One region of the Klebsiella scottii genome, then DNA from elsewhere that is predicted to be linked to it. Evidence: predicted binding sites of a transcription regulator. Region 1 holds the regulator's gene; each other region holds the start of a gene.
The links. Region 1 encodes Fur, which represses iron uptake genes when iron is present. Its sites were predicted from a motif close to ATAATAATGAGAACNACTATCAA; they were not measured.
Positions count from the first base shown of each region.

Region 2: the regulator Fur is predicted to act here: its motif matches at 4,757-4,779, upstream of QFI97_RS17635 (TonB-dependent siderophore receptor).
Region 3: the regulator Fur is predicted to act here: its motif matches at 6,524-6,546, upstream of QFI97_RS09950 (TonB-dependent receptor domain-containing protein).

Region 1 covers NZ_JARXNI010000020.1:2,709,927-2,719,757, reverse strand. Annotated here, with positions in the region: gene nagB (glucosamine-6-phosphate deaminase) at 21-821, opposite strand; gene nagE (PTS N-acetyl glucosamine transporter subunit IIABC) at 1,134-3,086, shown strand; gene glnS (glutamine--tRNA ligase) at 3,265-4,932, shown strand; gene chiP (chitoporin ChiP) at 5,373-6,776, shown strand; gene QFI97_RS20425 (ChiQ/YbfN family lipoprotein) at 6,824-7,156, shown strand; gene fur (ferric iron uptake transcriptional regulator) at 7,236-7,688, opposite strand; gene fldA (flavodoxin FldA) at 7,981-8,511, opposite strand; gene ybfE (LexA regulated protein) at 8,662-8,955, opposite strand; gene ybfF (esterase) at 9,089-9,831, opposite strand, start outside.
Region 2 covers NZ_JARXNI010000020.1:2,118,519-2,128,349, forward strand. Annotated here, with positions in the region: gene QFI97_RS17620 (FUSC family protein) at 1-918, opposite strand, end outside; gene QFI97_RS17625 (AraC family transcriptional regulator) at 996-1,790, shown strand; gene iraP (anti-adapter protein IraP) at 1,980-2,321, shown strand; gene QFI97_RS17635 (TonB-dependent siderophore receptor) at 2,539-4,713, opposite strand; gene icd (NADP-dependent isocitrate dehydrogenase) at 5,489-6,739, opposite strand; gene rluE (23S rRNA pseudouridine(2457) synthase RluE) at 6,973-7,623, shown strand; gene QFI97_RS17650 (NUDIX hydrolase) at 7,642-8,088, shown strand; gene mnmA (tRNA 2-thiouridine(34) synthase MnmA) at 8,274-9,380, shown strand; gene hflD (high frequency lysogenization protein HflD) at 9,439-9,831, shown strand, end outside.
Region 3 covers NZ_JARXNI010000020.1:460,246-470,076, forward strand. Annotated here, with positions in the region: gene QFI97_RS09925 (RbtT/DalT/CsbX family MFS transporter) at 1-667, shown strand, start outside; gene QFI97_RS09930 (HAD family hydrolase) at 720-1,382, shown strand; gene yegS (lipid kinase YegS) at 1,540-2,433, opposite strand; gene QFI97_RS09940 (protease inhibitor I42 family protein) at 2,663-3,058, shown strand; gene QFI97_RS09945 (carbonic anhydrase) at 3,294-4,034, shown strand; gene QFI97_RS09950 (TonB-dependent receptor domain-containing protein) at 4,145-6,391, opposite strand; gene trhP (prephenate-dependent tRNA uridine(34) hydroxylase TrhP) at 7,016-8,377, opposite strand; gene baeR (envelope stress response regulator BaeR) at 8,651-9,373, opposite strand; gene baeS (envelope stress sensor histidine kinase BaeS) at 9,370-9,831, opposite strand, start outside.

The DNA of each region.
Region 1 (9,831 bases):
AGCCGCAGGACGGGACCAGATTACAGCCCTTTGACGTTTTCGGCTTCTAATTCGTTGAAGTATTTCAGCGTCTTCACTTTCAGTTCCATGGTGGACGGCTCGTCGCAAACGATCACTGCTTTCGGGTGCAGCTGCAGACAGGTAATGGTCCACATGTGGTTGACGTTGCCTTCTACCGCCGCCTGCAGCGCCAGCGCTTTCTGATGGCCCAGCACCAGAATCATCACTTCTTCGGCATCCAGCAGGGTGCCAACGCCAACGGTCAGCGCATATTTCGGTACCAGGTCAACGTCGCCGTCGAAGAAGCGGGAGTTCGCCACGCGGGTGTCATGGGTCAGGGTTTTAATACGGGTACGGGAAGCCAGAGAAGAAGCCGGCTCGTTGAACGCGATGTGACCATCGTTACCTACGCCGCCCATAAACAGATTAATTTTGCCGTAGGAGCGGATTTTTTCTTCATAGCGACGACATTCTGCATCGATGTCTGACGCATTACCGTTGAGCAGGTTAATGTTTTCTGCCTGAATATCAACGTGATCAAAGAAGTTGCGGTGCATAAAGCTATGATAGCTTTCCGGGTGCTCCTTCGGCAGGCCAACGTACTCATCCATGTTGAAAGTAACAACGTGTTCGAAGCTGACCTGGCCCGCTTTGTGCATCTCAACCAGAGCTTTGTAGGCGGTAAGAGGTGTACCACCGGTAGGCAGACCCAGTACAAACGGACGGTCCGCAGTCGGTTTGAACGCATTAATGCGGTTAACGATGTGGCGAGCAGCCCATTTGCCTACTTGTTCAGCTGTTACCAGGGGAATCAGTCTCATTCTTCACCTCTATAGTTAAATTATAACCTGGCGGATTGGCGCCAGTACTCTATGAAGAGTATTGCAGTAACTACGCCGACCGGGTCAATCCGTGTTGATTTTTTGAATGATAAAATAAGTTTTCGTTGTTAGCCAGTCCAGGGGAGGGGTTAATACGATATTTGGTGATTATAGTCACAAAAAATACGCGTTTAATTTGCGATACGAATTAAATTTTCACACACTTTGCGGGTAAGTTAAAAAACTGACCTTTTTACACAATAAAAAAATGGCTTTGAGTGAGCCTCATCGGGGTCTCATAGGGGGAATAAGATGAATATTTTAGGTTTCTTTCAGCGGCTCGGTAGGGCGTTACAGCTCCCTATCGCGGTGCTGCCCGTCGCGGCGCTGCTGCTGCGATTCGGTCAACCCGATCTGCTTAACGTGGCGTTCATCGCGCAGGCAGGCGGGGCGATCTTTGATAACCTGGCGCTGATTTTTGCGATCGGCGTGGCGTCCAGCTGGTCTAAAGACAGCGCCGGCGCCGCGGCATTGGCCGGTGCGGTAGGTTATTTCGTATTAACAAAAGCAATGGTCACCATCAACCCTGAAATCAACATGGGCGTGCTGGCGGGTATCATTACCGGTCTGGTCGGCGGTGCCGTTTATAACCGCTGGGCTGGCATTAAGCTGCCTGATTTCCTGAGCTTCTTCGGTGGGAAACGTTTTGTTCCTATCGCTACCGGCTTCTTCTGCCTGGTGCTGGCGGCCATCTTTGGCTACGTCTGGCCTCCGGTACAGCACGCTATTCACGCCGGCGGCGAGTGGATCGTGGCTGAGGGCGCGGTGGGTTCCGGTATCTTCGGTTTCATCAACCGTCTGCTGATCCCAACCGGTCTGCATCAGGTGCTGAATACCATTGCCTGGTTCCAGATTGGTGAGTTCACCAACGCGGCAGGCGCGGTGTTCCACGGCGACATCAACCGCTTCTACGCCGGCGACGGCACCGCGGGGATGTTCATGTCCGGCTTCTTCCCGATCATGATGTTCGGTCTGCCGGGTGCGGCGCTGGCGATGTACTTCGCTGCGCCGAAAGAGCGTCGTCCGATGGTTGGCGGTATGCTGCTGTCGGTCGCTATCACCGCGTTCCTGACCGGTGTTACCGAGCCGCTGGAATTCCTGTTCATGTTCCTGGCTCCGCTCCTGTACCTCCTGCACGCCATCCTGACCGGCATCAGCCTGTTTGTGGCAACGTCGCTGGGTATCCACGCGGGCTTCTCCTTCTCCGCAGGGGCCATTGACTATGTTCTGATGTACAGCCTGCCGGCAGCCAGCAAAAACGTCTGGATGCTGATTGTCATGGGCGTGGTGTTCTTCTTCATCTACTTCCTGCTGTTCAGCGCGGTTATCCGCATGTTCAACCTGAAAACGCCGGGTCGTGAAGATAAAACTGACGACGTGGTGACTTCGGAAGCCAACAGCAACACCGAGGAAGGTTTGACTCAGCTGGCTACGCAGTACATTGCGGCCGTCGGCGGGACTGACAACCTGAAGGCGATTGATGCCTGTATTACCCGTCTGCGTCTGAGCGTTGTGGATTCCGCGCGCGTTAACGATGCAGCCTGTAAACGCCTCGGCGCTTCCGGCGTGGTTAAACTGAACAAACAAACCATCCAGGTTATCGTCGGTGCGAAAGCAGAGTCCGTCGGTGATGAGATGAAAAAAGTGGTAGCACGTGGCCCGGTAGCCGCTACTGCCGCCGCAACCGACAGCGCGCCTGTCGCCGCCGCGGCTGCGAAACCGCAGGCTGTGGCTAACGCGAAAACTATCGCCGCGCTGGTTTCACCCGTTACCGGTGATATCGTGGCGCTGGAGCAGGTCCCGGACGAAGCGTTCGCCAGCAAGGCCGTCGGTGACGGCGTGGCGGTGAAACCGACCGATAAGATCGTTGTCTCCCCGGCTGCGGGTACCATCGTTAAGATCTTCAATACCAACCACGCGTTCTGTCTGGAAACGGAAAACGGTGCGGAAATCGTCGTCCATATGGGCATTGATACCGTCGCGCTGAACGGCCAGGGCTTCAAACGCCTGGTGGAAGAGGGCGCGGAAGTGAAGGCCGGTCAGCCGATTCTGGAAATGGATCTGGACTTCCTTAACGCGAACGCCCGTTCGATGATTAGCCCGGTAGTCTGCAGCAACAGCGATGATTACAGCGCGCTGGTGATTCTGGCGACCGGTAAAGTTATCGCCGGCCAGACGCCGCTGTATGAGATTAAAGGCAAGTAAGGCTCCTGAGTAGAGTTTATGCCTGTGCGGCGGGGGGAAACCTCCGCCGCTTTTTTTTGCAGCAAATGACCCCATAATCTCCTTCAGATACGTATTTTCAGTAACTAATAGTTGTCTCCACGTCCTGCTTGTAAGATCATGTCCCGTTATACGTTGTTTACGCTTTGAGGAACCCACGATGAGTGAGGCAGAAGCCCGCCCAACTAACTTTATTCGTCAGATCATTGATGAAGATCTGGCTACTGGTAAGCACACCACCGTTCATACGCGCTTCCCGCCGGAGCCGAACGGTTATCTGCACATTGGCCACGCGAAATCGATTTGCCTGAACTTCGGCATTGCTCAGGATTATCAAGGCCAATGCAACCTGCGCTTCGATGACACCAACCCGGTGAAGGAAGATATCGAATACGTTGAGTCGATTAAAAACGACGTGCAGTGGTTAGGTTTCCACTGGTCCGGGAAAGTTTGCTACTCGTCTGATTATTTCGACCAGCTGCACAGCTACGCCGTTGAACTGATTAATAAAGGCCTGGCATACGTTGACGAACTGTCGGCGGAAGAAATTCGCGAATACCGCGGTTCGCTGAAAGCGCCGGGCAAAAACAGCCCGTACCGCGATCGCAGCGTAGAAGAGAACCTGGCGCTGTTTGAAAAAATGCGCGCCGGTGGTTTTGCGGAAGGTAAAGCCTGCCTGCGTGCGAAAATCGATATGGCCTCGCCGTTTATCGTTATGCGCGACCCGGTGCTGTACCGCATTAAATTCGCCGATCACCATCAGACCGGCAGCAAGTGGTGCATCTACCCGATGTACGACTTTACCCACTGCATCAGCGATGCGCTGGAAGGCATCACGCACTCTCTGTGTACGCTGGAGTTCCAGGACAACCGTCGCCTGTACGATTGGGTGCTGGATAACATCAGCATCCCGGTTCACCCGCGCCAGTACGAATTCTCGCGCCTGAATCTCGAATATACCGTGATGTCCAAGCGCAAGCTGAACCAGCTGGTGACCGAGAAGCATGTGGAGGGCTGGGACGATCCGCGTATGCCGACCATTTCCGGCCTGCGTCGTCGCGGCTATACCGCCGAATCGATTCGCGAGTTCTGTAAGCGCATCGGCGTGACCAAACAGGACAACACCATTGAAATGGCGTCGCTGGAGTCCTGCATTCGCGAAGATCTGAACGAAAACGCCCCGCGCGCAATGGCCGTTATCGATCCGGTAAAACTGGTTATCGAAAACTATCCGCAGGGCGGCAGTGAAAATGTGACCATGCCGAACCACCCGAGCAAGCCGGAGATGGGCAGCCGCGACGTGCCGTTCAGCGGTGAGATCTGGATCGATCGCGCTGACTTCCGTGAGGAAGCCAACAAGCAGTACAAGCGTCTGGTACTGGGCAAAGAGGTTCGCCTGCGCAATGCCTACGTGATCAAAGCCGAGCGCGTAGAGAAGGATGCAGAGGGCAATATCACCACTATCTTCTGCACCTATGATGCCGATACGCTGAGCAAAGATCCGGCGGACGGCCGCAAGGTGAAGGGCGTTATCCACTGGGTGAGCGCGGCGCACGCGCTGCCGGTAGAAATTCGCCTGTACGACCGTCTGTTCAGCGTGCCGAATCCGGGCGCAGAAGAGGACTTCCTTGCAGTAATGAACCCCGAATCGCTGGTTATCAAGCACGGCTTCGCCGAGCCGAGCCTGGCGCAGGCGCAGGCCGGTAAGGCCCTGCAGTTCGAGCGTGAAGGCTACTTCTGCCTCGACAGCCGCTATGCAAGCGCCGACCGTCTGGTGTTCAACCGCACCGTTGGCCTGCGTGATACCTGGGCGAAGATCGGCGCATAAACCCGCGTCGCCGCATCGTCATCAAAAACGCCGCATCGCGCGGCGTTTTTTTATTTCCGCATTTAGCTGACTCATTTGGTTATTTTCGCGATGCGAATTAATCTTGTTTACAGCTTGTAATATATCCCGCCTGGCCCGTCTGTTATTTTTGTGTAAAAAACCGCTGTAAGCGTTTCCATCTCATCTTTTATCCTGATTTTGCAAATACTTCCGCGCTAAATGTACGAAATCCCAGGCTGTAACAAAAAGACATAGATTATGTGCGCTTTGTCATAATCTTAAGCTTTGGTCGGCGAAAGAGATTGATAATTCGCGTCACGAAAAATAGTCTATCCAGAGTGGATATGCGGATTTTTACCGCACCGCTTTTTAGCAGTCTTATTTATTTTTCGCGGCTTGCCTTTGGCTCCGCGTTTTAAAACGTCAAAGAGGATATGCACATGCGTACGTTTAGTGGCAAACGTAGTACGCTGGCGCTGGCTATTGCCGCCGTCACCGCGATGTCGAGCTGGATCGTTGTTCCGCAGGCCAGCGCAGCAGGTTTTATTGATGATTCCACGTTAACCGGCGGTATCTATTACTGGCAGCGTGAGCGCGACCGTAAAGACGTCACCGACGGCGATAAGTACAAAACCAACCTTTCGCATTCAACCTGGAACGCCAACCTGGATTTCCAGTCCGGCTATGCTGCCGATATGTTTGGTATTGACGTGGCTGCCTTTACCGCAATTGAAATGGCGGAAAGCAGCGAAAGCGGTCACCCGAACGAAATTGCCTTCTCCTCAAGAAATAAAGCCTACGACGAAGATTACTCCGGCGACAAGAGCGGGATTAGCCTCTATAAAGCGGCGGCAAAATTTAAGTATGGCCCGGCGTGGGCGCGCGCTGGCTATATTCAGCCAACCGGGCAAACGCTGCTGGCTCCGCACTGGAGCTTTATGCCGGGCACTTATCAAGGTGCCGAAGCCGGAGCCAACTTTGATTACGGCGACTCTGGCGCGCTGAGTTTCTCCTACATGTGGACGAACGAATACAAAGCGCCGTGGCACATTGAGATGGATGAGTTCTATCAGAACGATAAGAAGACGAAAGTCGATTATCTGCACTCTCTGGGCGCCAAATATGATTTTAAAAATGACCTCGTGCTGGAAGCCGCGTTTGGCCAGGCTCAAGGCTATATCGACCAGTATTTTGCTAAGGCCAGCTATAAATTTGACGTCGCCGGCGCTCCGTTAAGCACCAGCTATCAGTTCTACGGTACCCGCGATAAGGTCAGCAACGGCGGCGCGAACGATATTTATGACGGCACCGCCTGGCTACAGGCGCTAACCTTTGGCTACAAGGTTGCCGACGTGCTGGACCTGCGTCTGGAAGGCACCTGGGTGAAGGCTGAAGGTCAGCAGGGCTACTTCCTGCAGCGTATGACTCCAACCTACGCATCCTCTAACGGTCGCCTGGACGTGTGGTGGGATAACCGCTCAGACTTCAACGCCAACGGCGAAAAAGCCGTGTTCTTCGGCGCCATGTACGACATGAAAAACTGGAATATGCCGGGCTGGGCGTTTGGCGCGTCTTACGTTTACGCGTGGGATGCGAAACCAGGCAAAATGGCGACGCCCGATGCGTACTACAACGCGGACAAACGTCTGGAAGAGTCGGCCTACAGCCTCGATGCCATGTATACCGTGCAGGACGGCCGGGCGAAAGGAACGCTGTTCAAACTCCACTTCACTCAGTACGACAACCACTCCGATATTCCAAGCTGGAGCGGCGGTTACGGCAACATCTTCCAGGATGAGCGCGACGTGAAGTTTATGGTTATTGCCCCGTTCACTATTTTCTGATGCCGTAGCGGCGGGCGTAAGCCTGCCGCCAGCCCGTGAGGTTGATTATGAAGAAGCTATTGCTCATCGCCATCATGGCATCGGGTCTGGTGGCCTGTACGCAGTCACCGGCGCCAAAAGAAGATACTAAATTGAAGGATGCCTACAGCGCCTGCATCAATACGGCAGAAGGGAATCCGGATAAAGTTCAGGCGTGCCAGAGCGTGCTGAACGTTCTTAAAGAGGATAAGCAGCATCAGCAGTTCGCTAATCAGGAAAGCGTGCGCGTGCTGGATTATCAGCAGTGTATCCTGGCGACCCGCACCGGCAACGATCAGGCGGTGAAAGCCCGCTGCGACCAGATCTGGAAAGAGATCCGCAGCAACAATACCCGGCCCTGATTTCCCTCGTACTCCGTATTTGCGGGCATAAAAAAAGCCAACCTGCGGGTTGGCTTTTTGCTGCTTACGCTGCGGGAAACTATTTTTCCACCGCGTCGTGCGCGTGTTCATCTTCGCGGCAATCGCCTTCTGCACAGTGGCCGTACAGGTACAGGCTGTGGTTGGTCAGGCGGATACCGTGACGGTGGGCAATTTCACGCTGACGCGCTTCGATGGAGTCATCGCTGAATTCGATCACTTTGCCACAATCGAGGCAAATCAGATGATCGTGATGATGCTGCTGCGTCAGTTCGAAAACGGATTTACCGCCTTCAAAATTATGGCGGGTAACAATGCCGGCATCATCAAACTGGTTCAGTACGCGATAAACGGTAGCCAGACCGATCTCTTCACCCATGTCGATCAGGCGTTTGTATAAATCTTCCGCGCTGACGTGATGGTTATCCGGCCCCTGCAGCACTTCCAAAATTTTTAATCGTGGAAGTGTGACTTTCAGGCCAGCCTTCTTCAATGCGGTATTGTTGTCAGTCATGCGGAATCTGTCCTGTTGCTAAACGATCTACTTCCATTAGCGGAAGTAATACAGAGAATCACCCGATGTAATGCGTCTCATTATAGAACTGCCATGATGAAATGAAAACCGCAAGCATCGAGCCTTGTATGCTGTCAAAAACGAGGCACACGCTACAAACTGTGTCACGTCTCCTCGTTAAATCAGAGGACATTGTACAGATATGTGATTAAAAGTTAAAAACTTGTAGCTATTAGTTTTATTGCTTTTACCTATCAATACGGCGATACCCGAAGGTAGCGCCGTTTAACGATCAGGCGTTTTTGATTTCTTCGAGATGCAGTTCTTCAGAAATCTGTTTAACCCACTTCTCTACGCGCTCGTTGGTCAGCTCAGGCTGACGGTCTTCATCGATAGCCAGACCGACGAAATGGTCGTCATCGGCGAGACCTTTAGAGGCTTCAAAATGGTAGCCTGCAGTCGGCCAGTGGCCGACGATGGTTGCGCCGCGCGGTTCGATGATGTCGCGAATGGTACCCAGCGCGTCACAGAAGTATTCAGCGTAGTCTTCCTGGTCGCCGCAGCCAAACAGGGCTACCAGCTTACCGTTGAAATCGACCTCTTCCAGCGTCGGGAAGAAATCATCCCAGTCACACTGCGCTTCACCGTAGTACCAGGTTGGGATGCCCAGCAGCAGAATATCATGACCTTGCAGGTCTTCTTTGCTGCTTTTGGCAATGTCGTGAACATCAGCAACATCTTTACCAAGCTGCTTTTGGATCATTTTTGCAATATTTTCGGTGTTGCCGGTGTCGCTGCCAAAAAAGATGCCGATGATTGCCATGAGTAAAATAACCTCTTGAAACTTAATGATGTGGTAGTGGCGTAATGCCCGCAGATAACGGCAATCATAGCAGAACAGGGAAGGGCGCGGAAACAGCAATCACACCCGACTGCACACTCTGCTACATGAAAGTGTTGTTTTTGAGGTTTCTCAGACTTTACCCTGGCTATGCAGGGCTGCCAGCTGGTTCATCAACATCTCTTCAATCAGATCGCTACGGTTCATATTACGGGCATCAGCTAACTCGTTGAGCGCATCAACCGCTTCAGCGTTGAGCTTGAGCTCCACGCGCCTTAAGCCGCGAACTTTGTCGCGTTTAAGCTGGTTGCGTTTATTGATGCGCAGCTGCTCGTCGCGCGAAAGCGGATTGGTCTTTGGTCTACCCGGGCGACGCTCGGTTGCGAACAAATCTAATGTCGTACGGTCCGTTTGTTCTTTTGCCATGATTCAGAGTGACTTCGGGGAAACGAGTTGTCGGGCCATTGCCGACACAGATAGCGCGCCATAATACATCAGGCGAACCGCTGCGCCAACGACCGCAGGCATTCTGCGGCGCGGTCGGGCAGTTTTTAGCCAGTTATGCCGCTAAAAAGGAGAGATATCGACGAATTGCGCGCAATACCGCTTCCGGTTTCTCCGCATGGACCCAATGGCCCGCGCCGGCAATCACGTGCGCGCGGGCCTGAGGGAACTGAGCCAGCAGCGCGTCGCGATATTCATCGGTCACGTAGGGAGAGTTGCCGCCTGGGATAAACAGGGCCGGATGCGGCCACGCGGGAACCGGCTGCCAGCCGACGATATGGCTATATTGATTCCACAGGACCGGCACGTTAAAACGCCACTGGCCGTCAACGAAGGATTTCAGCAGAAACTGAATGACTCCCTCTTCCTGCAGATGCTTGCGCATAATTGCCGCCGCCTGCTGACGGGTTGCGGCGCCGGCAGCGGTCACGGCGTTAATGGCGGCAAAGATTTCGTCATGGCGGCGGACGTGATAATCCACCGGCGCGATATCAATAGCCACCAGGCCGTCGATGCGTTCCGGGGCCAGGGCGCTCAGCGCCATCACCGCTTTACCGCCCATTGAGTGGCCGATAAAGGTCGCTTTTTCCAGCTGAAGATCGTCAAGGGTGTCGAGCAGATCCTGAGCCATAGCGGCGTAGGTCATCTGCGGATCGCGCGGGGAAAGACCGTGATTGCGCATATCGACCTGCAAAATATCGTAGTCGGCGACCAGGTCGCGTGCGAGGATACCGAGGTTATCAAGGCTGCCAAACAGACCGTGAACCAGGACCACAGGGGAATTATTGTGCGGATTTT
Region 2 (9,831 bases), 590 kb from region 1:
TATTTTTCGCTCTCCCGCCTCCTCGCAGGCCAGCCATTTTATGACATCGTCCAGCAGCCGCTGCAGGTCGCCAGGTACTGCATCGATCGTCTGCAGGCGATCGCGCAATTCGCCGCTGACCACCAGCAGCTGCGCCAGCCGGTCATGGATGGCTTTTCTCCCCTTCAGGGCGGAACCCGGGAGCGCAAAGTCATAGGGGAGATGGTGATTGACCCCCTGCAGGAACTGCAGCGCCAGCGCCAGCCGCAGGCTCTCTGAGGCCTCATCGGGTTTACCCGTTAGCGCGCGGGCGATCGTCTGGCGTACAGAACCCAGCGTTTCCGCTACCTTGCCGTTAAACAGTCCTGATAGCCGTTTTGGCAAAACGTACCTGTGGACAAGGGCGGCGCAGAGGATGCCGATCGCGATCTCCTGCACCCGGGTGATGGCGACATCAAAAATTGTGCCGGGAGCGAGTACCGCGGGAAAGCCAATCAGGCTGGCGGTGTAACCGGCCAATACATAGGCATAAGCGCGGGGCGTGCGTTCAAGCAGCGACAGGAAAAGGCAGAAGGTAATCCAGCCGGTGAGCACCACGCTGCAAACTATCGGCGTATTGACAAAAACCGGCACGATTAAAACGGTTGCCCCGGCGCCCGCCAGCGTCCCTGTCAGACGATAGACGCATCTGCTCAGCGACGCGCCAACCGACGTTTGCGACACAATATAGACGGTAATGATGGCCCAGGAGGGCCTTTCCAGGCCAATAGATAAGGCGATGTAATAAGCCAGCATCGCGGCCGCAAAGCTCCTGGCGGAGTACAGCAAGGCATTGGCATCGCTCAGGAAGGCGGGCGAGGCCAGTATCGCTCCCGCACGACGGAAGACCACGCTTTTAGCCCGCAGCAGGCGGGGAGGACGAACGTATATTTTGCTCATGCCGGCAATTATTACCGGCTTGTACATCTCATTAAATACTATATTCTGTCAAAAAATCCCTAAATACTGCCAATGCGATGCAACCTCAATACGCCACCACCTTCTTTGATCCTGACGCCGCCGGGTGCCCGGCGGTCGCCCGGCATCTTGATTTCGTTGACTACGCCGCGGAAGTGCCGGTCCACACCCACCGTAAGGGGCAGTTGATCATCGCGCTTTACGGCGCCGTTATCTGTCGCGCGGAAAATAACCTGTGGATCGTCCCCCCCGACTGTGCCGTGTGGATCCCCGGCGGCATCCCCCATAGCGCTAAAGCCACCTGGAATGCGCACCTCAACTATTTATTTATTGAACCCGGGGCCGCGGCGCTCCCGGATAGCTGCTGTACCCTCGAGGTTTCTCCGCTGATCAAAGAGCTGGTCGAGCGGTTAACCCGCGAGGACGTCGGGTATCCAGCGGATAGCCATGCGGCCAGGCTGACCCGGGTGACGCTCGATGAGTTAGCCGCTATGCCGCAGCAGAACTTCAGCCTGCCGGTCTCAGCCAATGCCAAAATACGCGCTATGGCCGATTCGCTGGTGAGCCATCCGGAAGATCGCAGCACGCAGCAAGAGTGGGCGAAGCGGCTGGCGCTCAGCGAGCGCTCGTTGGCGCGGTTGATGCAGCGGGAGACGGGACTGACCTTCGGGCGCTGGCGCCAGCAGCTGCATTTGATTATTGCGCTACAGGAGCTGGCCAGCGGTACGTCCGTACAAAACGTCGCGACGCAATTAGGCTATGAGTCCGTTAATGCCTTCATAACCATGTTCAGAAAAATGATGGGCAGCACGCCGGCGCACTATTTTGCCGAACGCAAAAAGGCGGCTTCCTGACCCTCGCGCGCGGATGAACCGCGGTTAAGCATATTCGCCCGTTTCCTTGCGGCATTCCTGCAAGATCGCGGCCCTGCTAACACTGAAGATATTTTTTCTGGCATATTTATGTGCTATGGGTATTTCGCCGCACCAACAACGAAGATAGCCATCGGCAACCCCGTTTATCTTATTGATTTGAGGAGTATCATGAACAATGTCATTCTCAGCATCATCGCGAAAATCTCTTCTATGGACGCGGAGAGCAAACAGCTTGCGGCTCAGGTTGAAGCACAGTCTTTACTGATCAGCGCCTTAATGCTTGCCATCGGCAAAGAAGGCGGCGTATCAGAACTGGTAGGCAGCGTCTCTAAGGCGATAAATTCGGTTCTTGAATCTTCCGAAGACCTCCTGAAAACGGACGCTGAGCTTCTTTTGACAAAATTCCATGAGCAAATCGCGCTAACGCAGCTGATCAGCACGCATGGCGATGAGATAAACCAGGAAGCGGCGGATAACGCCTCCCCTTCATCCGATCAGCGCCCTGATTGAGCTCACGCGCCAATAGCTGGCCGATAAAACAAAAGCCACCCAGGCAAATCATCGTTGACGCGAAAACAGGCTCAGTAGCGGCCAGTTTGGTTAGCAGGGCTGAGGGGAATTTTTGCGCGGCATAAGAAACGGGAGCCATCGCCAGGAACGCTATCGCGCATTAATCGGCCGGACCGTAAATAATAGTGGGGGCAGCCCTCAGGCCGCCCACCATTAATTAAAACGACATGGTTACGCCGGCGTAATAAGCGCGACCCGGTTCGTTATACGTCGAAGCCCCTGCGTTCTCACGGTAGATCTGCTTATCAAACAGGTTGTTGATACCCGCATTGGCGCGCAGATTTTTGGTGATATCGTAGTTAACGTTCAGGCCAACGATGGAATAAGGACTAATTTCACGTTGTGAAAGACCGTTATTGTTTTCAAGGGACGTTTCCGCATACTGGCGTGGTTTCTGGCGGCCATATTGCGTCCAGTTAACGTTCGCGCTCAGATCTTCAGTGGCCTGCCATTCCAGCTGGGAGTTGATGGTAAATTCCGGGATCACCGACAGCGGATTGCCGGTCTTCTTGCTTTCAGAACGGAACATGTAGGTGGCGTTAGAGCGCCACTCCAGCGTATCGGCAATCAGAGGAATGGTCAGGTTGCCTTCCAGCCCTTCAACGATGGCTTTACCGCCATTCTCCCACTGCAGCACGTTATAGGTGCCGTTGGTGTAAATGGCCGAGGTGCCGGACACGATTTTATTTTTGTAGTCATTGCGGAAGTAGGTAATGCCAGCGGCGTAGCCGGCATGACTGAATTCAATCCCCACCTCTTTGTTCACGCTAATTTCAGGATCGAGATTATCGTTACCCAGTAAATAACATTGACTGAGGCCAATCGGGCAACCGTTGCCGCGCGTAGAAAGCAGGTAGCCCGGCGTTGACTGATAAAGATTAGGCGCTTTGAACGAGCGTGCAATACCGGCTTTCATGGTGAAATATTCCCCCAGTCCCTGCGAAATATTCAGGCCTGGGCTCCAGTTCGCGCCGAAATTATCGTGATAGTCAAAGCGCAGCCCCGGAATAATCTCGGTGCTGTCGGTCGCGGCAATATTATCCTCGAAATAGAGCGAGCTAATCGTTGCGGAATTTTTACTGCTGCGTTGAGAAGGATCGCCTGAGCTACCCGGTAAATAGAAGTTAGTGCTTGACGACTGCATAGAGGCCGGATCGTTGAGCTCATCGCGGTTCCACTCCGCGCCCAGGGTCACCGTTTGATCAACCAGCAGCTGCAGCGGGAAGTTGATTTCTCCGCCCGCGCGATAGCTTTCCAGACGGCTGGTCGAATAGACATCGCTGTTGATCATCCCTTCAACGCTGCCGGCAGTACCTTCTTTTAAACGCGTGTTATTGGTCTTTTCATAGTTAAAATTAAGTCTGGACGTTCCCCAATCCCAAATACCGTTGTGGGTGATGCCATAGTTTTGGCGATATAAACGGTTGGTTTCATTGCCATACAGCGACTCAACTAAACCGCCAGCGCTGCTATTACCATTGCTGTTTTGCGTATCACCCGCATAAATATTGCCCTGACGGCTATAGCTATAGGAGAAATCAACGATCTGGGCTGGCGTCATTTTCCAGGACAGCACGCCGCTGATATCTTTATTACGCACGCCTTCGCGACCGGCAGCATAGGAGCCGTTTTGTGCGGTATTTATGTCATAGGCATCGGCATCGGTGCGGTTGATATTGCCATACAGACGCATCGTTAGCGCGTCACCCGCCAGCGGGCCGCTGAGGTTGAAGTTCGCGCGGCGGGTGTCACCTTCTTTGCTGTTTTCCGGCTGATTGGTGAAAAGTGACAGCGAGCCGTGCCAGTCATTGGTGGGGCGTTTAGTAATAATATTTACCACGCCACCCGCAGCGCCAGAACCATAGCGGGCCGCTGCCGGGCCGCGGATCACTTCAATACGTTCCACCATTTCCGCTGGCACCCAGTTGGTATCGCCGCGAGAATCGCGTTCGCCGCGCCAGCTGTAGCGCACGGAGTTACGAGAACTCACCGGCACGCCATCAACCAGCACCAGGGTATTTTCCGGCCCCATGCCACGGATATCGATTTGACGGTTGTTACCGCGGCTGCCGCTGGCGCCATTGCCGGTCAGGTTCACGCCGGGCATTTTGCGGATGATGTCGGAGAGATCGTTCACGGGAGGGCTTTTTTGAATGTCTTCTTCAGTTATGATCGAGACGCCGGGCTGCTGTTTCAGGCCCTGCTCAGCGGTGACGAGCATCGTTTCATCGTCAGCCAGTTTCTCCGTGGGTTCTTCCGCAAAAGCCGGTGAGGTGAGGAAGCCAGCCAAAAACAGCGCAATCGGGCGCTTCTTACATAAAGTTACATTCACTTAGATAATCCCCAGAAGAGTTAATATTTGTAAGTAAATGCTTATGATAATGAGAATGATTATCACTGTACACACAGTGAAATAGCTCCTCCTTTTTTTCTACATTATTTGATGGCTTTGCGCTTTATATGTAAATAAACGTAAGTGCGCTAATAAGTAAAATCGCAAAACGACACCTATAATAAGCAGGCAAAAAAAAGTCACTAATCTGCTTATAAATCATAGCGATGGGAATAGTAATAACGTATTGAAATTATCGGTCTTTTCATTTAACTTCGGCGTTACGCCTGAAACAGCGGCCCTGGGTGAGGGTAAATTGAGGAGAAACTGTGCTCAGGATCATACAAACCTTTACATTGATCGTCATTATTTCGCTGATGCGTTCCCTCATCAACAATAGTGCACGGGTTACCGCCTGGTAACGCCGTAATACCGGTCGGGTGAATCAGTTAAATCTGAGGTTGTGACCTGGCCTCGCCCATAATCAGGAATTTCCGGTCAGGGCCCAGGATCAAATAGCCTTTTCACTATCGTGGATATAGTGAGCCAACTTAATTTTGAATAAAGCGCAAACTGAGCAGAGATGCCTGACCGGGTTAATAGAGGAAGCATGCGAAATTGTTTTACGCTTTTACCCGCGAGGTAAGTCGCTTTAAGATGATTTTAAGTAAGAAAAAAACCGGATAATTGAAACTAATAAAAGTCAAAAATGAACAGCATATAATAAAAAACGGGAGCTCATTGGCTCCCGTTTTTGTCTAACCCAGAAACTGGATTACATGTTCGCGATAATCGCGTCGCCAAACTCGCTACATTTCAGCAGCTTAGCGCCTTCCATCAGACGTTCAAAGTCATAGGTCACGGTCTTAGCGGCGATAGCGCCTTCGGTGCCTTTAACGATCAGGTCTGCGGCTTCGAACCACTGCAGGTGGCGCAGCATCATCTCAGCGGACAGGATAATGGAACCTGGGTTCACTTTGTCCTGGCCGGCATATTTCGGTGCAGTACCGTGAGTCGCTTCGAACAGCGCGCACTCGTCACCGATGTTAGCGCCCGGAGCAATACCGATGCCGCCGACCTGCGCCGCCAGGGCGTCGGAGATGTAGTCGCCGTTCAGGTTCATACAGGCAATAACGTCATACTCGGCCGGACGCAGCAGGATCTGCTGCAGGAAGGCGTCAGCGATAACGTCTTTGATGATGATCTCTTTACCGGTGTTCGGGTTTTTGACCTTCTGCCACGGGCCGCCGTCAATCAGTTCGCCGCCGAATTCTTCGCGAATCAGCTCGTAGCCCCAGTCTTTAAAGGCGCCTTCGGTGAACTTCATGATGTTGCCTTTGTGTACCAGCGTCAGCGAATCACGGTCATTGGTGATGACATATTCGATAGCAGCACGAACCAGGCGTTTGGTGCCTTCTTCGGAGCACGGCTTAATGCCGATGCCGCAATGTTCCGGGAAGCGAATTTTCTTCACGCCCATCTCATCACGCAGGAATTTGATAACTTTCTCGGCTTCAGCGGAGTCAGCTTTCCATTCGATGCCCGCATAGATATCTTCTGAGTTTTCACGGAAGATAACCATATCGGTCAGTTCAGGATGTTTAACCGGGCTCGGTGTACCCTGGTAGTAGCGCACCGGACGCAGGCAGACGTAAAGATCCAGCTCCTGGCGCAGGGCAACGTTCAGAGAACGAATACCGCCGCCAACTGGCGTCGTCAGAGGGCCTTTGATAGCAACACGATAATCACGAATCAGATCAAGAGTTTCGGCAGGCAGCCAGACGTCCTGGCCATAAACCTGGGTCGATTTTTCGCCGGTGTAAACTTCCATCCAGGAAATTTTACGCTCGCCTTTATAGGCTTTCTCAACGGCGGCATCCACCACTTTCAGCATCGCTGGGGTCACGTCAACACCGATACCATCACCCTCGATAAACGGGATAATCGGGTTATTAGGGACGTTCAGCTTGCCATCTTGCAGGGTGATTTTTTGACCTTCCGCCGGAACTACTACTTTGCTTTCCATTAACCTCTCCTTCGAGCGCTTCTGGTTCTGCTCTTCCTTTTCACACTAACCGAGCGTTGGCTTTATCCGCCCACTCCGCTACCGGGTGATCCCGCTAACCGGAGATCCGCGTCCGTGCCGCCTTCTGGTAGCGCGAATCAGTTTGAGCAATATTTTTGTTAAAAAATTGTGATGAGCCTGTCGATACTACCTGAATGTTTGCGTCCATGAAAGGCATTCGTAATTAGGCTATAATGCGGCAATTGACGGGGCCTGAAAATACCATGCAGAAAACTTCATTTAGAAAACATCGCGTTGAGCGATTCAGCTCACAACAAGTCACCAGACAACGCAAAGAACGCCAACCAACCCGCGTGATCTTGTTCAATAAACCCTACGATGTGTTGCCACAGTTTACCGACGAAGCCGGGCGCAGCACGCTAAAAGATTTTATTCCGCAGTCCGATGTCTACGCCGCGGGCCGGCTTGACCGCGATAGCGAAGGGCTGCTGGTGTTAACTAACGACGGCGCGCTCCAGGCGCGGCTCACGCAGCCGGGCAAACGCACCGGTAAAATTTACTACGTTCAGGTTGAAGGCGAGCCGACTTCGGAGGCGCTGGAGGCGCTGCGCAACGGCATTACGCTCAACGACGGCCCCACCCTGCCCGCAGAAATTGAACGGGTCGCGGAACCTGAGTGGCTGTGGCCGCGCACTCCCCCGATCCGTGAACGCAAGGCGATCCCCACCAGCTGGCTGAAAATCACCCTCTATGAAGGCCGCAACCGTCAGGTGCGCCGCATGACCGCGCACGTGGGCTATCCTACGCTGCGCCTGATTCGCTACGCTATGGGCGGCTATACTCTCGACGGCCTGAGCAACGGCCAGTGGCGCCAGGTCGAATAATCATCCCAGGAGTGGAATATGTTTAAACCGCACGTCACCGTAGCCTGCATCGTGCACGCTAAAGACAAATTTCTGCTGGTCGAAGAGACCATCAACGGCAAGGCGCTGTGGAACCAGCCGGCCGGTCATCTTGAAGCAGATGAAACCCTGGTGCAGGCGGCCGAGCGCGAGCTGTGGGAAGAGACCGGGATCCGCGCCACTCCGCAGCACTTTATCCGCATGCATCAGTGGATCGCGCCGGACAGCACGCCGTTTTTGCGCTTTCTGTTCGCCATCGAACTTGACGATACGTGCGCTACCGAGCCGCACGATAGCGATATCGACCGCTGCCTGTGGCTCAGCGCCGAGGAAATTCTCAATGCGCCCAACCTGCGCTCGCAGCTGGTAGCGGAAAGTATCCGCAGCTATCAGCACGATCAGCGCCACCCGCTGTCGCTGATCGGGGCCTTTAACTGGCCGTTTTAACACGCAAAACAGGGGCCGGCGCTCCCGGGACGCAGCGGCGCATTTGTCGCGCACGCGCGCTACCCCTGCGGAGATAAGGCCGGTCAGCGCAGCGGCACGCAAACTATGCCCCCTTGAGGGGGTGCCTGAGGCGCGACTGCGTGCTAGAATATGCCGCCTTGAAGTTCAATGTGGTGAGTATTCCAATGTCAGAAAATCCAAAAAAAGTGATCGTCGGCATGTCCGGCGGCGTCGACTCCTCGGTTTCCGCCTGGCTGCTGATCCAGCAAGGCTACAAGGTCGAAGGCCTGTTCATGAAGAACTGGGAAGAAGACGATGGTGAGGAATACTGCACAGCCGCCGCCGACCTCGCCGACGCTCAGGCCGTCTGCGATAAGCTCGGAATTGAGCTTCATACCGTAAACTTTGCCGCCGAATACTGGGACAACGTGTTTGAACTGTTCCTGGCTGAATATAAAGCCGGACGCACGCCGAACCCGGATATTCTGTGCAATAAAGAGATCAAATTTAAAGCCTTCCTCGAGTTCGCGGCGGAAGATCTTGGGGCCGACTATATCGCCACCGGCCACTACGTGCGCCGCGCCGACGTTAACGGTAAAAGCCAGCTGCTGCGCGGGCTCGACGGTAACAAAGACCAGAGCTACTTCCTCTACACCCTCGGCCACGAACAGATTGCCCAGAGCCTGTTCCCGGTGGGCGAACTGGAAAAGCCGCAGGTACGCAAAATCGCCGAAGAGCTGGACCTCATCACCGCGAAGAAAAAAGACTCGACCGGCATCTGCTTTATCGGCGAACGTAAGTTCCGCGAATTCCTTGGCCGCTACCTGCCCGCCCAGCCGGGTAAAATCCTCACCGTGGACGGCGAAGAGATCGGCGAGCATCAGGGGCTGATGTACCATACCCTCGGTCAGCGCAAGGGCCTCGGCATCGGCGGGACCAAAGAGGGCAGCGAAGATCCGTGGTACGTCGTCGATAAAGACGTCGAAAAAAATATTCTGGTGGTCGCTCAGGGTCACGATCACCCGCGCCTGATGTCGGTGGGGCTGATTGCCCAGCAGCTGCACTGGGTCGATCGCGAGCCGGTGAAAGGCACGCTGCGCTGTACGGTGAAAACCCGCTATCGCCAGACCGATATCCCCTGCACCGTGAAGGCGCTGGACGACGACCGCATCGAAGTCATCTTTGATGAGCCGGTTGCGGCGGTAACGCCGGGCCAGTCGGCGGTCTTCTACAGCGGCGAAGTGTGCCTCGGCGGCGGCATTATCGAACAGCGCCTGCCGCTGCAGGCCTGACAGACAGTTTTTACCGCCGATAGCTGAACCGGCTACCGGCGGCTTACAAGGAGTACGTGTGGCGAAGAATTACTATGACATCACGCTGGCGCTGGCTGGCGTTTGCCAGGCAGCCCGTCTGGTTCAGCAGCTGGCGCACCAGGGGCATTGCGATAGCGATGCCCTGCACGTCTCGCTGAACAGCATCATCGACCTCAACCCGGATTCAACGCTGGCGGTGTTCGGTGGCAGTGAAGCCAATCTTCGCCTCGGGCTTGAAACCCTGCTCGGCGTACTCAACACCGGCAGCCGTCAGGGGCTGAACGCCGAACTGACCCGCTACACCTTAAGCATGATGGTGCTTGAACGTAAGCTTGCGGCAGGTAAAGGCGCGATGGATACCCTCGGCAACCGCATCGCCGGCCTGCACCGCCAGCTGGAACATTTCGATCTGCAGTCCGAAACCCTGCTT
Region 3 (9,831 bases), 2.2 Mb from region 1:
CCTGACCACCCGCGAGAAGTTTGCCGAACTGGGCCGCGCGGTGACGCTGCTCTACAGCAATCGCAATATTCTGCTCTCCAGCGTGGTGCGCATTATCAATACCCTGTCGCTGTTCGGCTTTGCGGTGATTATGCCGCTGATGTTTGTTGATGAGCTGGGCTTCACCACCTCGGAGTGGCTGCAGGTGTGGGCGGTGTTCTTCTTCACCACCATTTTCTCCAACGTGCTGTGGGGGATCTTAGGCGAGAAGCTGGGCTGGATCAAAGTGGTGCGCTGGTTTGGCTGCGTGGGCATGGCGCTGTCGAGCCTCGCTTTTTACTACATTCCGCAGCACTTCGGGCATAACTTCGCCATGGCGCTGATCCCGGCGGTTGCGCTGGGGATCTTTGTCGCCGCCTTCGTCCCGATGGCCGCCGTGTTCCCGGCGCTTGAGCCTAAGCATAAAGGGGCGGCCATTTCGGTCTATAACCTGTCGGCGGGGCTGTCCAACTTCCTCGCCCCGGCGATAGCGGTAGTCCTGCTGCCGTACTACAGCACCATCGGGGTGGTTATCGCCTACACCGCGCTGTACGTGCTGGCGTTCTTCCTCTGCGCGTTTATCCGCGTTGAGCAGCCGGGTTTTAGCCAGCAGCCGGCCGGTAGCGGCAAAAGCGTTGAATTTTCCTGATGAGAGTCTACGGGCCGCGATGGCAGACATCGCGGCCCGCCTGAGGTGGATGATGAGTATTAAAGCGGTAATTTTTGACATGGACGGCGTGCTTATTGATTCGGAAGGCCTGTGGCGCCAGGCGCAGATGGAGGCCCTGGCCTCTCTGGGCGCGACGGTTAGCGTGGCGGAGTGTGAAACCTTGACCAAAGGCAAGCGGCTGGACGACATTGCGCGCACCTGGTGCCGCCATTGTCAGCTCAGCGTCGCGCCTCAGCGCCTGCAGCAGATGATCCTGCGGCGGGTGACCGGGCTGATTATCGCCAGGGGCGAGGCGATGGACGGCGTCAATGAAGCCCTGGCCCATTTCCGCCACTGCGGCTACAAGATTGCGCTGGCGACCTCCTCATCCCATCAGGTTATTGCCGCCGTGCTCGATAAACTCGCCCTGCGCCCCTGGTTCGACGTGATATCCAGCGCCGATGACGAAGCGTGGGGCAAGCCGCACCCGGCGGTCTACCTCTCGACCCTGCGCAAGCTCAATCTCCGCGCGGACCAGTGTCTGGTTATCGAAGATAGCGCCAGCGGCTTTCAGGCCGCCCGGGCCGCGGGCATCCCGACGATAGCGGTGACCGAAGATTGCCAGCATCAGCAGTTCCACGGCGCCGTCGCCCGCCATCATTCGCTAACCGAGCTGCTGCTGTCGCGCGCTGAAAGCGTCAAGGCGGCCGGATAGCCACGTACCGATGAGCGCAGAAACCCTGGGGATGTAACGGTCGGTTTATCTCTTTTCTGCGCTCATTTTCACACCTTTCCCTGGCGATCGCCCATCTGCGTCACAAGATTGCGCTCATGCGGCATGGTCTGAGCCGCGAAACCCTGGAGGCCGCGGATTATTTCAGCAGCGCGCAGTCCGGCGGCAGCCGGCAGCGCAGGGCGCCGGGCAGAATTTCCATGCGGAAGGTTTTGCCGCTTAGCGGCTCGCCGTCGAGGTTAAAGGTCATCTCGTGGGCGGCGGTAATTTCAAACCAGGACGAAACGCCGTCCACCAGGTTAGGGGAGTTGTCGGGATTGGCCAGCGTACTGAACAGCGCCGGCAGCAGCTCCTGACCGGTAAAGATGCGCAGATGCAGCAGCCCGTCGTTAATTAACGCCTGCGGGCACAGCTGCTGGCCTCCGCCCGCCTGGCGTCCGTTGCCGATGCCGATCACCAGCGCGTCCCCTTGCCAGGAGAAGTTCTCCCCGCGGATTTCACAGCGGTCGGGTTTGAGGGTATCCATGCGCATCAGGCCGTGGATCAGGTAGGAGACGCCGCCCAGCGCGGCCTTGAGCTTTTCCGGCGTTTCGGTGGTGATCCGGGTGCCGAAGCCGCCGGTGGCCATATTAATAAAGCCGGTTTTATCGTTGACCCGCGCGACGTCTATCGCGATATCGCGCCCGACGATCGCCAGCTTGAGGGCGCTGGCGAGGTCCAGCGGGATCCCGACGCTGGTAGCGAAGTCGTTGGCGGTACCGAGCGGCAGGATCCCCAGCGCCGCCTTGCTGCCACGCTGGACCAGCGCGGTGGCGACTTCATTAATGGTGCCGTCGCCGCCGCCGGCAATCACCGTGCCGACGTTAAGCCGTTCGGCCTCATCGACGAAGCGCCCGGCGTCGCCTTTTTCCCAGGTGACGCGGACGTGGATATCGACGCCCTCTTCGCGTAACAGATTTATCGCTTCGCGCAGCTGCGGCTCATTAGCGCCTTTGCCATTCAGAATCAGTAAGCTGGCCGGAAACGTTGACATGATGGTTGCCTCATTGCACAAGATGCAGAAAGTGTACCGCATGAAGAGAAGGATGGATATTTCGTAAATTATCGGCCCGGGGGGCGTGGATATCGGGCTATTGATAACCGCGCCCCCCTTTTTCTGCAATGGTAGCTCAACCGGCGCGCTATTCGTCCTGTGATACGCTGCGCGGGAGTGTCAGAATTGCGCGGGTAAATTTGACCATTGATACAGTAAGGAAAAGAGGATGTCCCGTAACACATTCACCTACGTAACGAATTCCTGCATGGCGGTATTTTGTCTGGCTTTCTCCCTGCAGGCTCTCTCCGCGCAGGTGACGGAGAAGAGCATTTCCGGCGGGGAACAGTTTACCGTTACGCTGCAGGATATCCCGGGCACCGGCTACAAGTGGATGCTACGTTCCTTACCCGCGCAGGTCATGCTGGTCGCCGAGAATTACCGCCAGCCCGCCAGCTGCGGTAAGCGAGCCACGGGCTGCCCGGTGGAAAGAACCTTTACCTTCAAAGGTGTTCAGCAGGGGGGCGGAAATATTAACTTCGTCTATGGCCGCCCCTGGCTGAATATCACAGAGAAAGCGACCACCGTACGGGTCAGCGTAAGGTCAAATGCCCCTGCGCGGTAATTCGGCATTACGCTATTACTTCGCATCTTATTCGCGCACGGTTTTTAAACTGTGCGCTTTATGTTAATTGTCTTTTCAAAAAGGCTTCTTCATATTAACAATCTGCCCCTGCGAGCGTCATTATTGAAACAAAGGGCAAAAAAATTTCTCTATATATCGTGTGGTTTTAGTTTGGTTGTTCTTTACCAGGAGATTATCTGCGTAATTTGAATAACCCGGTCCATAGAGAGATATTATGAAACAGAACCAACAAGCTGAACCTTCACGTCGTACCATTCTGAAGCAGACGTTAGCGCTTTCCGCGCTGTCCATCACCGGGCTGGCGGCCTTATCGGTACCGACGATCTCTTTTGCCGCGTCTCTGAGCAAAGAGGAACGCGACGGTATGACGCCGGATGCGGTAATTGAACATTTTAAACAGGGTAATCTGCGTTTCCGGGAAAACCGCCCGCTTAAGCACGATTATCTGCAGCAAAAGCGCAGCAGCCTGGCGGGGCAGTTCCCGGCGGCGGTGATCCTCAGCTGTATCGACTCGCGCGCGCCGGCAGAAATTATTCTGGATGCGGGGATCGGTGAAACCTTTAACTCTCGGGTAGCGGGTAATATCAGCAACCGCGATATGTTAGGTAGCATGGAGTTTGCCTGCGCCGTCGCCGGTGCGAAGCTGGTGCTGGTGATGGGGCATACCCGCTGCGGCGCCGTCCGCGGGGCCATCGATAATGCCGAATTAGGTAACCTGACCGGCTTACTCGATGAAATTAAACCGGCCATCGCAAAAACCGAGTACAGCGGTGAACGTCAAGGCAGTAATTACGACTTTGTTGATGCCGTGGCGCGGAAAAACGTCGAGCTGACAATCGAAAATATTCGGAAAAATAGTCCGGTGCTGAGAAAGCTGGAAGAACAAAGGAAAATCAAAATTGTTGGCAGCATGTATCATCTTGCCGGCGGGGAGGTCGACTTCTTCGAAGTATGAGCCGGGTAACCCGGATGCGGCCTGGAGATAAGTATTCATAGCGCATAATCGGCAGGGAAGAGGGCGCAAAAATCGCCCTCTTCCCTGATAGCGCCTCTGGTGGGGAACGATCAGAAGCGGAGGTCAACGCCGAGCATTACCGTTCTGCCGGGATCTGGCATGCTGATAACCGCTCCGGGCTGGATATCATAGCGATCTGTGACATTATTAACCGCGGCAAAAAAGGTCGCATTTTTATTTAAAATATATTCTCCATACAAATCAATTTGGTACCCGGAAGGTATTTCGATAACCGGGTTGGCTGCTGTCCCCTCAAGCCATCCCGCAGGGTTTGTTTTCGCCGAGTGATATCTGTATCTGATGCCAGCATCGACGGTTTCATTGCGGAATTTTTTCCCCAGATTCACAGAGATATTTTGTTTGGCGGGAATTCTGGTGGGCGTTAATCCCCAGGCGAAGCCCATGTTATTGCAGCTGCTGGTGTTATATTTTTGCGCATAGTAGTTTGAGCACACCGCCGTTTTGCTATACAAGGTTGCGGAAATGGCAGAGTAGAACAGTTCGCTGTTGTATTTAAGCGAAAAGTCAATTCCGGATAAATCGAGCTTATCATAATTCATAAACGTGAAGTTATCCTGCCATGCCGGCATTCCCGCGGTTTTATCCTTTAATCCGGGAGAGATAAAGTTATTGGTCCTGTTGTTAAACCAGGAGAGGGAGAGGTCGAGAGCATCCTCCGCGGATAATAAAGCCGGGCGATGTATCTTAACCCCAACTTCTTTTTGCAGGGAGACTTCTGGCGCGATCGGGTCCGCCGGGTTATAGCTGAAAATCTCATTCGATACCGTGGTTTCATACAGGCTCGGCATTCTGTAGTTTCTGGCTGCTTTCACAAACACGGTTGTGCCTGGGGTCAGCGCATAGCTTATTTCGGAACTCAGGTCTGCTTTAGCCTGATATTTTACGCTTTGATTGGTCTGAAAATCGTTGGCTGCGGAATTATGATAATTAATACCCAGATTGACCTGGAGCGGACCACTCTCAATCATCCCGTTGACGAAAAGGGCATTTTCCCTTCTCTCGCCATGCCGCGAGGTGGGATAGGCGGTAAACCGGGTCAGACCGTCAGATTTTGGCGCCAGCTTTTCTTTTTGCGTTGACGACCCGTAGCGGAGCGTGAGCATGTTTAACTGGCTTTCATTGACAATGGCTATACCATTTTTATTGTTGCTATAGGCATGCAGATATTGTTGCGCATTGGTCCCCAATGCCCACAGGCCGTTATATTGCTTTAAGTTCGTATCGGTTATCCAGTAGTTCAGATTTAAGTTAATCAGCCTGTTGTTAACGGGGGTATAGGTATATCCGGCACTGTAGGCATTAACAATCGCGCTGCCAGGTTTCCATTGTGGCATGGATTCCACGCCCGCAGGCAGGGGCTCGAAGTCAATGTCATTGGCGTTTTTATACCAGTAGGCAGCCAACGTTTCACCGGCCTGCTGACGATGGTTGCGGTACGCAAGGTTGAAGTGATGATCATCATTCGCGTTGATCGCAAGCTTATAAATAAATGACTCGCTTTCAAAGTAGGTGTTTACGACCTCTTCATTTTTAAATACCACCGGATCGTTGAATTTTTTAAAGCCATTTTTCCCTGAAAAATAGTTCCCGGTAGATCTTTTACTATAGGCAAGCACGGTATCAACCGTATCATCTCTGAAGCCAAAGGCAAGCGTGGCGGAGCCATTTCTAAAATCATACCCGCGGGGCTTGTCCGTCAGCTGATAATAGCTCTGCTCCGCATAATCATCAGGGATATCAGGCTTTTTATTATTGTTGAACGTTCTTAGCTTAAGAAGTAAGCCGTAGCTATTGCCGGGATTGATAATATCCTCCGTGGAGAGGGTTTTTATATTTATTACCCCACCGATGGCGCCGGATGAAAAGGCATTGTTATTCTGTGAGGCCCCTTTGCTAATGGTGATATTGCTGATTAAATCAGGGTCGATATACGTTCTGTCGCTGGTTCCCTGATAGCCTCTTGACGTGTGGGTCGACTGCAGCGAGCCGTCAATAAACACCGGAACACGGCCTTCTCCCTGCAGTCCCCTGATTCCTGGATCAATCGCACCCGCCTCATTTCTCATATTATTTGACTGGATATATGTTTCAGAGGAAAAAATATCTGCATTCGCAATCCCTCTGAATCTGTTTAAATCAGATCCGGAGAGGGTATTTTCAGCGGTCCCTGTAGATGAAACAACCATAATTTCTTCATTGTCATTTTTTCCCTCTGCAAGCGTCGAACCTGTAAAAACCGACGTCGATAAGGTGAGGATTAAGGCGCGTTTTCCCATGAAATTTCCTTATTTTTTAAAAAGATATCGAAAATCCAACAATGTTAGTGATGAAAAACCAGTAGATGGTTAATTACCGGTTTAAAACACTAAAAAAATAAAGAATTGCAGTTTATGCCTCTAATTAAACAAATGCAAATAGTTATCATTATCATTTAATTGAGGTGGTTATAATTATCTGTCTAATGAATGATGGATAAAAAGCATGTCACTCCTGGGCCAGCGGGAGAGCGCCGTTCCGGTCAGAGCGGCTGATGGCGACAACATATTGATGGCCGCGCCTGAACGGAGGTTTTGTCGCCCAGGAGGAACCAAAGCAGCGGGAAAGGCGGGGAATTGTTTTTAATATCAGGGGAACGATCGCGGATGGGTCTCCGCTGTAAAGAGGGCACCTGGTAAAGCAAAGCCGGTATCCAGGCATGGACAGCATGCGGACGTAGATAGGTTAATAATAAAAAAATAAGCCCGCGTAAGGGAGATTACGCAGGCTAAGGAGGTGGTTCCTGGTACAGCTAGCATTTATGGGTTATGTTTTTCAGCGAAATGGATGATACCGGCTTTAAGCGAAACGGTATGTGATCCGTTTCTAATATCCGTGCATCCTGAAAAAATAACCCTGGTAAACTAGCTGCCGTGCGGGTTTCTGGTGCTCTGGCCGGCAAAGTTGCGCATCAGCAGGGCGTACTGCAGCACCATATCTTCCGGTACCGGCAGCCAGACCGTGTAGCCATCGCCGGGGGCGACCGGCATCACTTCGCCTTTGGCATTTTCCATATGCTCGAGGGTGAAGTTGACGTTGCCCTGCGGCGTCATCAGCTCAAGGCTGTCGCCGAGGGTGAATTTGTTCTTCACCGCCACCGCCGCCAGCTGGCCGTTACGTTCGCCGGTAAACTCCCCGACAAACTGCTGGCGCTCTGAGAGAGAGTAGCCGTACTCGTAGTTCTGATAATCATCATGGGTATGGCGGCGCAGGAAGCCTTCGGTATAGCCGCGGTGGGCCAGCCCTTCGAGGGTTTCCAGCAGGCTTTCGTCAAACGGTTTGCCGGCGGCGGCGTCGTCGATCGCCTTGCGGTAGACCTGGGCGGTACGGGCGCAGTAGTAGAAGGACTTGGTGCGGCCTTCGATTTTCAGCGAGTGCACGCCCATATTGGTCAGGCGCTCAACGTGGGCGATGGCGCGCAGATCCTTCGAGTTCATGATGTAGGTGCCGTGCTCGTCTTCGAAGGCGGTCATATATTCGCCCGGGCGCTTGGCTTCTTCAATCATAAATACCCGGTCGGTCGGCTCGCCGATCCCCAGCGTTGGCTCAACGTTCTGTACCGGGATCGGCTCATATTTGTGGACAATATTGCCGACGTCGTCCTGCTTGCCTTCCTGGACGTTATATTCCCAGCGGCAGGCGTTGGTGCAGGTCCCCTGGTTCGGATCGCGTTTGTTGATATAGCCGGAGAGCAGGCAGCGGCCGGAGTAGGCCATGCACAGCGCGCCGTGAACGAAAATTTCGAGCTCCATCTCCGGCACCTGGCTGCGGATTTCGGCAATCTCTTCCAGCGACAGCTCGCGCGAGAGAATGACCCGGCTCAGCCCCATCTGCTGCCAGAATTTTACCGTTGCCCAGTTGACGGCGTTGGCCTGTACCGAGAGATGGATCTGCATCTCGGGGAAGTTTTCCCGTACCAGCATGATTAAGCCCGGATCGGACATGATCAGCGCATCCGGCCCCATTTCCACTACCGGCTTCAAATCGCGAATGAAGGTCTTCAGCTTGGCGTTATGCGGCGCAATGTTCACCACCACGTAGAACTTTTTCCCCAGCGCATGGGCTTCGTTGATGCCGAGCTGCAGGTTTTCGTGGTTGAATTCGTTATTGCGCACGCGCAGAGAGTAGCGCGGCTGGCCGGCATAAACGGCATCTGCGCCGTATGCGAAAGCGTAACGCATATTTTTCAGCGTTCCCGCCGGGGAAAGGAGTTCCGGTTTAAACATGATTTTCTCGTTCTGATGACAGGTCAGATTCGCCGCACCTGGTGGGCGAGTTGGGGAGTGTCCCCACATTAAGGGCGGGCATTGTAGCGCCGTGGGGGAGGCAGGTAAACCCTTTCACGCCGCCAGCGCCGGGTCGGCGGGTCAATGACGGCAAATGCTCCTGCTGCGCGGACTCGTCGGCGCCATATGGGCGAGAGCGCCGGAGGCGTTTTTCGCATAAAAATTACCCGCCAGCTGGCGGGTAATCGCGCGGGCAGAACGGTATCCTGCGGCCTATGCCAGCCGGCAGGCGTCCGCCTCCCAGCGGTAGCCGACGCCGTAGACGGCGCGGATAAACGACTGCTCTGCGTCCAGCGACTCCAGCTTGCGGCGCAGGTTTTTGATATGGCTATCGATGGTTCGGTCGGTGACCACGCGATAATCATCGTAGAGATGGTTCAGCAGCTGTTCGCGCGAGAACACTTTTCCCGGCTCCTGGGAGAGGGTTTTCAGCAGGCGAAACTCGGCGGGGGTGAGATCCAGCAGCTTGTCGCGCCACGAGGCCTGAAAACGCCCTTCATCGACGATCAGCGGGCTGACGGCATCCAGCGCCTGCAGCTCCGGACGCGGCTTGCAGCGGCGAAGGATGGTTTTTACCCTCGCCACGACTTCACGCGGGCTGTAGGGCTTGCAGATATAGTCGTCGGCGCCGATCTCCAGCCCCAGCAGGCGGTCGATCTCCTCAATCTTGGCCGTCACCATCACCACCGGAACGTCGGAGAAGCGGCGAATTTCACGGCACAGCGTCAGCCCGTCGGTGCCCGGCAGCATCAGATCCAGCAGGACCAGGTGCGGCGGCGTCTGGCGAACGTAGGGCAGAACCCGATCGCCGTGATTAATCAGCGTCGGCGCATAGCCTGCGGCAAGCAGATAGTCGATCAGCAGCTGGCCGAGCTTGGGTTCATCTTCCACGATAAGAATACGCGGAGTGTTTTCATCAACAGGTAATTCAATCATACGTCTCTCGGTAAATCGCGTTCCAGAGGTAACTCTACTTTAATGCTAACCCCGCCAAAAGGCGAATGGCCGGCCCGTAAGGTGCCGCCGTGGGCGGCGACGATATTGACGCAGATAGCCAGCCCGAGGCCGGAGCCGCCGCTGGCGCGATTGCGCGAACCTTCTGCGCGGTAGAATCGTTCGCAGAGGCGCTCCAGCTGGGCATCGCTGACGCCAGGGGCGCTATCGGCGAAGTCGACGATCAGCATCCGACCGTTTTGACTGGCGCTAATCAGCAGCTTGCCGCCGCTATCGGTATAGCGAAGGCTGTTTTCCAGCAGGTTATTGAAAAGCTGCATCAGGCGGTCGCCGTCGCCAAAAATCATGGCGCTTTCCGGTAACGATACGCCGATCTCCAGCCCGCGGCTGGCGAAGCGCTCGCGGAAGGCCCCCGCCGCGACTTCCAGCAGGGTGATGAT